Regions from separate parts of the Erwinia sp. PME.40.26/001 genome, predicted to be linked through region 1. Evidence: riboswitches for the same ligand, from Rfam matches in the RefSeq annotation. Region 1 holds a riboswitch; the other holds the start of a gene.
What was found. Region 1 has a riboswitch for thiamine pyrophosphate ahead of thiC (phosphomethylpyrimidine synthase ThiC). Riboswitches for the same ligand answer to the same signal wherever they lie in the genome.
Positions count from the first base shown of each region.

Region 2: another riboswitch for thiamine pyrophosphate. It lies ahead of ACZ3HG_RS05260 (TenA family protein); the one in region 1 lies ahead of thiC (phosphomethylpyrimidine synthase ThiC).

Region 1 is NZ_JBVHNP010000017.1:7,107-12,344, reverse strand. It holds gene thiE (thiamine phosphate synthase) at 1-396, opposite strand, end outside; gene thiC (phosphomethylpyrimidine synthase ThiC) at 393-2,342, opposite strand; TPP riboswitch at 2,430-2,530, opposite strand; gene rsd (sigma D regulator) at 2,724-3,230, opposite strand; gene nudC (NAD(+) diphosphatase) at 3,306-4,079, shown strand; gene ACZ3HG_RS22750 (bactofilin family protein) at 4,461-5,183, shown strand.
Region 2 is NZ_JBVHNP010000001.1:1,069,617-1,074,854, reverse strand. It holds gene ACZ3HG_RS05275 (ABC transporter substrate-binding protein) at 1-780, opposite strand, end outside; partial or broken gene ACZ3HG_RS05270 (ABC transporter permease) at 806-1,559, opposite strand; gene ACZ3HG_RS05265 (ABC transporter ATP-binding protein) at 1,556-2,302, opposite strand; gene ACZ3HG_RS05260 (TenA family protein) at 2,299-2,988, opposite strand; TPP riboswitch at 3,053-3,157, opposite strand; gene ACZ3HG_RS05255 (LLM class flavin-dependent oxidoreductase) at 3,257-4,282, shown strand; gene ACZ3HG_RS05250 (carbohydrate porin) at 4,329-5,238, opposite strand, start outside.

The sequences.
Region 1 (5,238 bases):
AAACACATGCCCCAGGGCTATATAAGAGGGCTGCTCGGCCAGCGCCCTGTCCAGCTCGGCATCGTCATGCGTTGACAACCCCAGGCGCAGCCCGGCTGCGTGAATCGCATCCAGGTCAGCAATATCCAGATCCTCCTGACCGAGATGGACACCGTAGGCCTGATGTTTTATCGCCAGCCGCCAGTAGTCATTGATAAACAGGCGCGCCTGATAGCGCTTACCCAGAGCAATAGCATCAATAATCTGCTGTTCGACTTCATGTTCTGCACGGTCTTTCATGCGCAGCTGAAGGGTGCGAACGCCGGCATCCAGCAGGCGGGCAATCCATTCCACCGAGTCCACGACAGGATAAAGGCCTAACTGTGCTGCGGTAGGGGGGAAAGCGCCACGATTCATATTTTTTCCTCTGGTTTCAGGGCGTCGGCGGGATGATAAAGTTCGCCGCCACGTTGGCGAAATGCCCCGGACATCTGTGCCATACCGACCGTGACGGGATGCGCTTCGGCCTCCTGGCGGGCAGCATATTCACGTACTTCCTGGGTGATCTTCATTGAGCAAAATTTGGGGCCACACATCGAGCAGAAATGGGCCACTTTCCCTGACTCCTGCGGCAGGGTTTCATCGTGATATGCCCGGGCGGTATGCGGGTCGAGGGCCAGATTAAACTGATCTTCCCAGCGGAATTCAAAGCGGGCTTTTGACATCGCATTATCACGGATCTGTGCCCCGGGGTGGCCTTTGGCAAGGTCGGCTGCATGGGCAGCGATCTTATAGGTGATCAGCCCCTGCTTCACATCCTCTTTATTCGGCAGGCCGAGATGCTCTTTCGGCGTCACGTAGCACAGCATCGCGCAGCCAAACCAGCCGATCATCGCGGCACCGATACCGGAGGTAAAATGGTCGTAACCTGGAGCAATATCTGTGGTCAGGGGGCCCAGGGTATAAAACGGGGCTTCATGACAGTGTTCGAGCTGTTCTGTCATATTGACGCGGATCATCTGCATCGGGATGTGGCCGGGTCCTTCAATCATCACCTGAACATCATATTCCCAGGCGATTTTGGTCAGCTCGCCCAGCGTGCGCAGTTCGGCAAACTGCGCTTCATCGTTAGCATCCTGGATGGAGCCCGGACGCAGTCCGTCCCCCAGTGACAGTGAGATATCATAGGCCGCGCAGATTTCACAGATATCGCGAAAATGCTGATAGAGGAAGCTCTCCTGGTGGTGTGACAGGCACCATTTTGCCATGATGGATCCACCGCGCGAGACGATGCCGGTCAGGCGTTTTGCCGTCATGGGCACGTAGCGCAGCAGGACGCCAGCATGGATTGTAAAGTAATCGACCCCTTGTTCAGCCTGTTCCAACAGGGTATCGCGGAAGATAGCCCAGCTCAGATCCTCCGCCACGCCGTTCACCTTTTCCAGCGCCTGGTAAATGGGCACCGTGCCAATGGGAACCGGGCTGTTGCGCAGGATCCACTCGCGGGTTTCATGTATATAGCGGCCGGTAGACAGATCCATGACCGTATCGGCCCCCCAGCGAACCGACCACACCAGTTTTTCCACTTCCTCCTCAATAGAAGAGCTGACCGCAGAGTTACCGATATTGGCGTTTACCTTCACCAGAAAGTTTCGGCCAATAATCATCGGCTCTGATTCCGGGTGATTAATATTGGCCGGGATAATGGCACGTCCGCTGGCAACCTCCTGACGGACAAACTCGGGGGTAATAGTGTCGGGCAGATGCGCGCCGAAGCTGTGCCCGGGATGCTGCTGCAGCAGCACTTCACTGCGGATCCGCTCCCGGCCCATATTTTCACGCAGGGCGATATACTCCATTTCCGGCGTCACTATGCCCTGGCGGGCATAGTGCATCTGGGTCACACAGCGACCCGGTAGTGCACGGCGTGGACGGGGCAGATGCTCAAAGCGGAGATGATCCAGTCCTTCGTCGGCCAGGCGTTGCTGCGTAAATGTCGAACTGACCTCACTGACCAGCCCGGTATCACTGCGCTGAAAGATCCAGTTGCTGCGTAATTTTTGCAGGCCGGCATGAACATTAATGGTGGCGTCCGGATCGCCGTAAGGGCCCGCCGTATCGTACACCGGCACCGGCTCATTTTCCTCCAGCAGCGGGCGATCGTGACTTCCGCCTACGGTGGTTGGACTGAGTTGTATTTCACGCATCGGTACGCGGATATCCGGCTGCGAGCCGGTCAGGTAGATCCGTTTTGAATGGGGAAAAGCGGTACCGCGCAGGGAATCAATAAACTGTTGTGCTTCCGCCCGCTGTTGGCGACGACGGTTTTTTTTCTCTGTGACAGGTTTTTCATGGGTAGACATAGCAATTTCCTGATAATAAACGGGAAGTTTGCTTGCCTGGAGGCGGGAGTAATAAGAACGTCGTGAGAGAAATCGTTTCACAGCGTTTTAGCATTTACTCTTGTTCCCTTCGCAGGTACTAACCTGATCAGGTTCCGCGGATCCCGAATTAACGGTCTCAGCCCCTAAGGGCACTCCGACAAGAAGAATAGTGTATTTTAAGCGGCCTTGTTTGCCATCCTGCGCCCGGGATGCTCACATACCCTAAGGTACGCACGCCGTCCGGACGACGCTTAAACCACAAAATGAATTCTGAAAGGGCAAGGCATGCCTTACCCTGACAGCCCATTCAGCATAATGGGGCTTTAAGGAAACGACAAGAAGTTTAGAGGGCAGCCGCTGTCAGGCCGGACGCGCAAGCGTACAGGCGTTAGCCGCTTCCTGATTTTCCGCACTTTTTTCCAGTGCCAGCTTGATGAACTTATCCTCCAGAGTAAAACGCGCCTCCAGCGCTTCACCGACAACCGACAGGGCATGCTGGAATTCGCGATAATTATCATGATCGATAGCGGTTTCCAGATGGGAATCATAAACCTGCATGATCAGCTCGGTATTCGCCTTTAGGGAGGGGTAGATAACCGCTGCTTTTGCCAGCTGCTCTGTACCTTCCAGCTCTTTGATAAAGCGTTCATAAACGGTGAAGTGGCCCGTAGAAAGATAATCCACCAGATTCTGGCAGAACAGATCCAGCGCGTTTTCATCGAGCGTCGTCAGCGTTTCCTTGTTAGGCTTAATGCCAGCCATTTGATAATAGGTAACCAGCAACTGCTTACGTGAGCGCAGACAAAAGTCTACCAGTTCACTGCACCCGCCAACGCGCGCGGTGAGGACTTCCAACTGGTTAAGCATGTTCAACTCCGTGAGTGTTATATTTTAACGTCTGACCTCAATCCAGTCTTTAAGCTGAGGATGATGAGCAAAATGATGGAACAGGAAATTTTAAGCGTAGACGCTGGCTGGTGGATTGTCAGCCACGAACATAAAATTTGGTTACCAAAAGGTGAACTTCCTCAAGGTAATGCGGGTTTACTGGGTCTGGCAGGATCGCGGGGATCGCCAATTGGAGAGTGGCAGGGGGAAACGGTATGGTTGATCCGCGATACCCGGCCTCACGAAATGGGATCGTTACGGCAGTTGATCGATCAGGACAGCGGCCTGTTCCAGCTGGTCGGACGCGGCATCCAGCTGGCTGAATTTTACCGTTCTCACCAGTGGTGCGGTTACTGTGGCCATGAGATGCACCACAGTAAAACAGAGTGGGCCTGTCTGTGCAGCCACTGTCGCCAGCGTTACTACCCGCAAATCGCCCCCTGTATCATTGTGGCTATCCGCCGTGGTGAGGAAATATTGCTGGCGCAGCACACCCGACACCGCAACGGTATTTTCACGGTACTGGCCGGTTTTGTGGAAGTGGGCGAAACCCTTGAGCAGACGGTGGCACGCGAAGTGATGGAAGAGAGTGGGATCACGGTGAAGAATTTACGTTACGTCTCTTCACAGCCCTGGCCTTTCCCACAGTCACTGATGATGGCGTTTATGGCTGACTATGACGCTGGCGATATCCATATCGATCCAAAAGAGCTGATCTCCGCTGGCTGGTATCGCTTTGATGCGCTGCCACCGCTGCCCCCGGCTGGCACTGTCGCCCGTCGGCTGATTGAAGATACCGTTGCATTGTGTCGCACAGAGGCGGAATAATTCCGACAATAATATTGTCGTTGCCATAATATTTTATATTTGCGATATATTCTCCTGGTTAAATGCGTAAAGGACCAGGAGAGAATGGTTTACTGTAAAAAATGACCGGCGTATCTGGCTTTATCTCTTCGATAATTTCAAATATCATCCTGTGCGGTAAACAAGTTATAGAATCCGTTATTGAATGAGATTTTATTAACGCCGGATTACGCCTGCACTATATTACCCATGGCATCAGTTTAACGGGATTTATGTGTTATCTTTTTTTACAGATCACGCTTTTTTGTGTAAAAAAATCAGCTAAATTCTATTCCGGACTGATTCATCAGGGGGCATGACTGAACCAGGGAAAGGTGTTTTCGCATATGGCAAATCAAGATAATGTCTGAAACAAAAAAACAAGGTTGTCTGTGGGGCGTCTGGCTCTGCTGGGGTATGAGCATTATTGCCTTTCTGCTTTCGACAAGGACGGTCTTATTGCTCTCTTTGGCTGGCATGGCGTGTTTCAGCCTGCTGCTAATAATTTCGAGTCTGTATACAAAAAGGATGATGACAAACGTGTTTAATTTCAACAGGAAAGAAGAAGAACGAGCCACTGAAAAATTGCCTTCACCCGCCAAAGCAGAACCCAGTACCCTTTTGCCTTCTTCTTTAAACGACGATAACAGTACGAAAGAAACCGTTATCTCTATCGGGACGGTATTACGCGGCGAAATTACTAATGAAAATAATATTACTATTAATGGCGTTGTTGAAGGCGATCTGACCAGCCAGAAAAGTACACAAATAGGAAAAGAGGGAAAGGTTATCGGCAAGATAAAATCCCTGAAGCTGGTGGTTAACGGGCTGCTTAAGGGAAGCTGTTATGCCAGAACGGTGATTATTATGTCGCGTGGCCGGATTGAAGGTGAAGTATACGCGAGCGAGTTTTCCATTGAAAAAGGCGGGGTGTTTATCGGTAACTCTCACCAGATTGAGGAGCCGCAGGCGCAGTCAGAGAAAAAAGATAAAAAACCGCTGGTCGCTAGCGGCCAGCGCGCCCCGGTTCTCACCGCCGTCGATCAAAAAGCTGATAAAACCCCCCCTGGCAATGAGAAAAAATAAGCCATACTGGCCTTATGATTGTTTCTGCCCCTGATCCTGACTGTTCTCGCCGAGC
Region 2 (5,238 bases), on a different contig from region 1:
CAGCTCCGTGTTCAGTTCCGGGTGCGCTTTAGCAAAGGCCAGCCAGCTCTCCTGCGGGTGTTTCTGCAGATAGTCGTTGCCTTTTTTCAGCGCTGCGAGGAATTTCTTCACCTTCGGTTCGTTCACGCTGTCGCGGTTGGCGACAATCACCAGCTCGTCATAAGCCGGTACGCCGTAATCCTCGACGTTGAGCACCACCGGATCTTTACCCTGCAACCTTAGCTCCTCCGCTTCAATATTGCGGTAACCGCCGATCACCGCATCCACCTGCCCGGCCAGCAGGGCGCTGGTCAGCTGGAAGTTAACGTTAATCATCTTTATCTCTTTCAGGCTGAGTTTCTGATGCTTCATCATGGTGCTCAGCGTCACCTGTTCAATGCCGCTGACCGAATAACCGACGGTCTTGCCTTTCAGCCCTGACGGGGAGGTAATACGCTTATCCAGGGTGATGACGGTATTCAGCGGTGTGTTAATCAGCGTTCCCACGCGGACCAGCGGCAGGCCATCATCGGCGAAAAAATGCAGCTGGGGCTGATAGGTGATGGCAAGGTCCGCCTGTCTGGCCGCCACCAGACGCGGCGGCAGCGACGGGTCGGAAGGCGGGATAATCGTCACGTCCAGTCCCTCGGCCTTAAAGGCACCGATCTGCTCTGCCACCATAATCGGCGCATGATCCGGATTAATGTACCAGTCAAGTACCAGCGTCAGTTTCTCGCCAGCCATCGCCCCACTGCTGCAGGCTCCGCTTAACAGCAGTCCGGCGCAGATGTTCTTGATCATTTTATCTTCCTTCCAGAGGTTATCATCATGATTCAGGTGCCCAGTTAATCAGGCGGTGGAGCAGGGTGTCGACGGCCATCCAGAGTAAGACGGTCATCAGCACCAGAATAAACAATGCGGCAAAACACTGATCCGTCTGCATGCGTGCGTTGGCGTTCAGCATAACGAAGCCCAGCCCTCCGGCGGACCCGACCCATTCCCCGATAATCGCGCCAATCGGTGCCACGGCGGCGGCCATCCGCAGGCCGGAACCGAAAGCCGGTAACGCCGCCATCAGACGGACGTGGCGCAGCTGGGCCCAGCCAGAGGCCCCCATGGTGCGCGCCAGATCCAGGTAGTCCTGATTGACCCGCCTGAGCCCGTCAAACAGGGCCGACGTTACCGGGAAAAAAATCACCAGCACCGCCATCGCCACTTTGGCACTGAGGCCAAAGCCAAACCACAGAACCAGCAGCGGGGCCAGTGCAAATACCGGAATGGCCTGGCTGGTCAGCACCAGCGGCATCAGCCAGCGCTGCAGACGGGGGGGAGACGATCATCAGGATGGCCAGCAGCGACCCCAGCAACACGCCCAGCACCAGCCCGGCCAGCACTTCCGATGCGGTGATCAGGCTGTGATAAGCGAGAAAGGCGCGCCACTCCCACAGCGCACTGGCCACCGCGACCGGTGAGGGCAGCAAAAAGGCCGGGATCGTGCTCAGGGTGGCCAGCCACCACAGCAGGATCAGTCCGCTAAAAATTATCAGCCCGCGAGCGTGACCTGCCAGGCTGGCCCTCATCCTGCCGCCCTCAGCAGCTGTTGCAACAGCTGCCCCTGGCTTTTCAGCAGGTCGGCATCATCCGGCGCACGCGGCGGCAGGCCGCCAATGGTGTGACTGTCGTCGATGCCCGCAGGGTGCCCGGAGAGCACCAGCAGATGGTGGCTCAGACGGCAGGCTTCCATCGGGTCGTGGGTGATCAGCAGTACGGTGCGGTCCGCCAGCACCTCAGCGGCCAGCGTCTGGATCTTCGCCCGCGTCAGCGTGTCGAGCGCAGAGAAGGGTTCGTCCATCAGCACAACGGGGCGGTTCTCATACAGGGTGCGGGCGATGGCCGCACGCTGGCGCATGCCGCCGGAGAGGGCGGCGGGATGAAGGCCGGCATAGTCGTGCAGCCCGACGCGCGCCAGCAGGTGGTCAGCCCGGGCACTGTCAACGGGCTCCCTGCGCAGCCGCGCGCCGAGGGTGACGTTGTCGCGGATCGACAGCCACGGATAAAGCAGATCTTTCTGACCCATCCAGGCGATGCGCCCGGCCAGCGGCAGGCCGTCGCTGCCGCAGACCGAACCGGCATCGGGCGGGAGCAGCCCGGCAATGATCTTCAGCAGGCTGGTTTTGCCGCAGCCGCTGGCCCCCAGCAGCGCAACAAAACGCCCGGCGGGAATATCCACGCTGAGATCGCTGAAGAGCGGGCGCGGGCCGAAGCGCAGCGTCAGATGGCGAACCGCGATGCCCGGCGGTGGCGAAGCGGAATGGGCGGTCACGGGGTCGGTACCGCGTTGAGTCCCATCTGCCAGAAAGCCGACTCCAGGCGGGTAGCGGTGGTAAAAATCTCGGACAGGGCAGGGAAGCGGCTGCCGGCTCCCCGCTGCTGGCCGACCGTTTCCAGCAGTGCAAGGGCGGCACGTACCCCGGTCAGGTAGTCCGGGTCCGCATAGTTGCGGATCCAGGAAGCGTAAGGGCTGCCTGCCAGCACCGTGCGGGGGGAGGCCAGCAGGCCCAGGCCGATTTCGGCATACCCTGCCACACAGGGGAGCAGGGCGGCCAGCAGATCCAGCGCATCCCCTGAGTGACCGATATCCAGCACGTAGCGGGTGTAGTTCATGGTTTCTGCCGCCTCCGGTTCAGCGGCCATCTGTGCCTCGTTCAGCCCCCAGCTCTCGCAGTAGCGGACGTGCAGCGGCAGTTCGCTGACAATGGCATTGAGCGAGGCGGTAGCGGCACGCATCTCCGGCAGCGTGCGCAGCTTGCTGACCAGCAGCGCCCAGGCACGGGCAAAGTGGATCAGAAACAGGTAATCCTGGGTCAGATAGCGGCGAAAGGCGGTTTCGGGCAGCGTGCCCGTTGAGAGCTGCTGAATAAACGGATGCGCCACATAGTCCTGCCAGTCGTTGCCCGCCTGCTGGCGTAAACGTCCGTACAGGCCGTGGCTGAAATCGACAGGCTCAATGGTGTTCGACACAGAATCCCCTCATTTAAGTGGCGATCCAGGTGCGCGGAGGTGTGATCAGGCGAGAATAATGCCTACCCGTCCCTTCGCTGGCATGACCCAGATCAGGTTCAAAGGGTTCGGCTTATTACGCCATCTCAGCCCATACAGGACACCCCTCGGAGTGAATTGTTATACGATAATTCATTTTGGATAGCAATCCTTGCCAGCTGGCGAGATAGCGCGTACTTATACTGAATTGATTCGTTTTATCCTGTTGAGAAACCCTATGAAAAGTATTGGATTCCTGTCATTCGGTCACTGGACACCGTCCCCGCAGTCCGGCACCCGTTCAGCCGCTGACGCCCTGCTACAGTCTATCGACCTGGCCGTGGCGGCGGAAGAGCTCGGCGCAGACGGCGCGTATTTTCGCGTCCACCACTTCGCCCGTCAGTTAAGTTCACCCTTCCCGCTGATGGCCGCCGTCGGGGCGAAAACCCGGCGCATTGAGATTGGCACCGGGGTGATCGATATGCGTTACGAGAACCCGATGTATATGGCGGAAGATGCCGGTTCCGCTGACCTGATTTCAGGGGGGCGTCTGCAGCTGGGCATCAGCCGGGGTTCCCCTGAACAGGTGATCGACGGCTGGCGCTATTTTGGCTATCAGCCTGCGGAAGGGGAAAACGAGTCGGATATGGCGCGTCATCACACCGAAGTGCTGCTGGATGTGCTGCGCGGCGAAGGCTTTGCCAAACCGAACCCGCAGCCGATGTTTCCTAACCCGCCGGGCATGCTGCGCGTGGAGCCGTTCTCTGAAGGGCTGCGCGACCGCATCTGGTGGGGGGCGGGCTCCAATGCCACGGCGGTGTGGGCGGCCAGGCTGGGGATGAATCTGCAAAGCTCGACGCTGAAGGATGATGAAACCGGCGAACCTTTCCACATTCAGCAGGCGGCACAAATCCGCGCCTATCGTGAAGCGTGGAAAGCCGCGGGACACCTGCGTACGCCGCGCGTCTCGGTCAGCCGCAGTATTTTTGCGCTGGTGAACGAGAAGGATCGGGCGTACTTCGGCAACAGCGGTAAAGAAGGGGATAAGGTGGGGTATCTTGATGAGAAAACCCGGGCGATTTTTGGCCGCAGCTACGCCGCAGAACCTGACCGGCTGATTGAACAGCTGGCGCAGGACGAAGCGATTGCCGAAGCCGATACGCTGCTGCTCACCGTGCCGAATCAGCTGGGGGTGGATTACTGCGCACACACCATTGAAGCGATCCTTAAGCATGTGGCGCCAGGGCTGGGATGGCGTAACTAAGCGGGGGCTGGGGAACCGCCAGGCGTGCCTGGCGGTGACGTCAGCGTTAAAAGAGGTATTTCGCCCGCACGCGTGCGCCGTAACGTGGCTGATGATTTCCCCGATCGTCATCGGCGGCATTCAGCCATGACGCGTAACCGCCAAGATAGACCGTGAAGTTGGGCATATCGAGGATATCGGGAAGCTGCCAGGAGGTATGCAGGGTATGAATGTCGTAGCGCCCCGGCTGGAAGATAGCGCAGTCAGCGGTACACTCCTCACTGACACCGGACGCTGAGAATTCCGTGATATTATTATGGGCGTAGATATAGCCCAGTTCGACACGATGCCAGAGAGCATTAATCCCGGCGCTAAAGTCGGTTTCCTCCCGGGCATCCATATAGGCCGTATTCACGTTCACCACGGTGCCATTCTGCGGGTTGTTCTTTAACGTATTCCACGTCATGGTCAGCCCGTAGCCGGTGCGCTCCGACTGATCGCGCCAGCGGCCGTCACGGTCGGTATAGCCATAGGCGTTATTCACGATATTGCTTTCCATGGCGGCGGCGACGGACCAGATATCGGATCGCCATGCCACGACCGGGCGCACGTACATCACATTTTTCTGGTTTTCCATCGTGCGGCCGTGATAACGCTGATCCACATACAGCGCGCTGCCATCCTCAATCAGGGTGTTCACTTCAACGTACCACTTATCCCAGGTTTGGCTCAGCAGCAGGTTACCGCCGCTGTTACTGCGGCCACGCGCCTCCTTCATCATGTAGATATAGCCGTAGCCGTCGCTGTACAGATCGTTAGCGGTATTGCCCGAGTATTCGATAAAGGTGTCCTGATTGAGGGGAAACATATCCCAGGCTTCAAACCGCCCGGTCTTCACCTGCCAGTGGTCTTTCTGACCGAAAAAGAAAGCCGCATCGTCCAGATTCATTTTTCCGCGAATATCGGCCAGCGGCTGA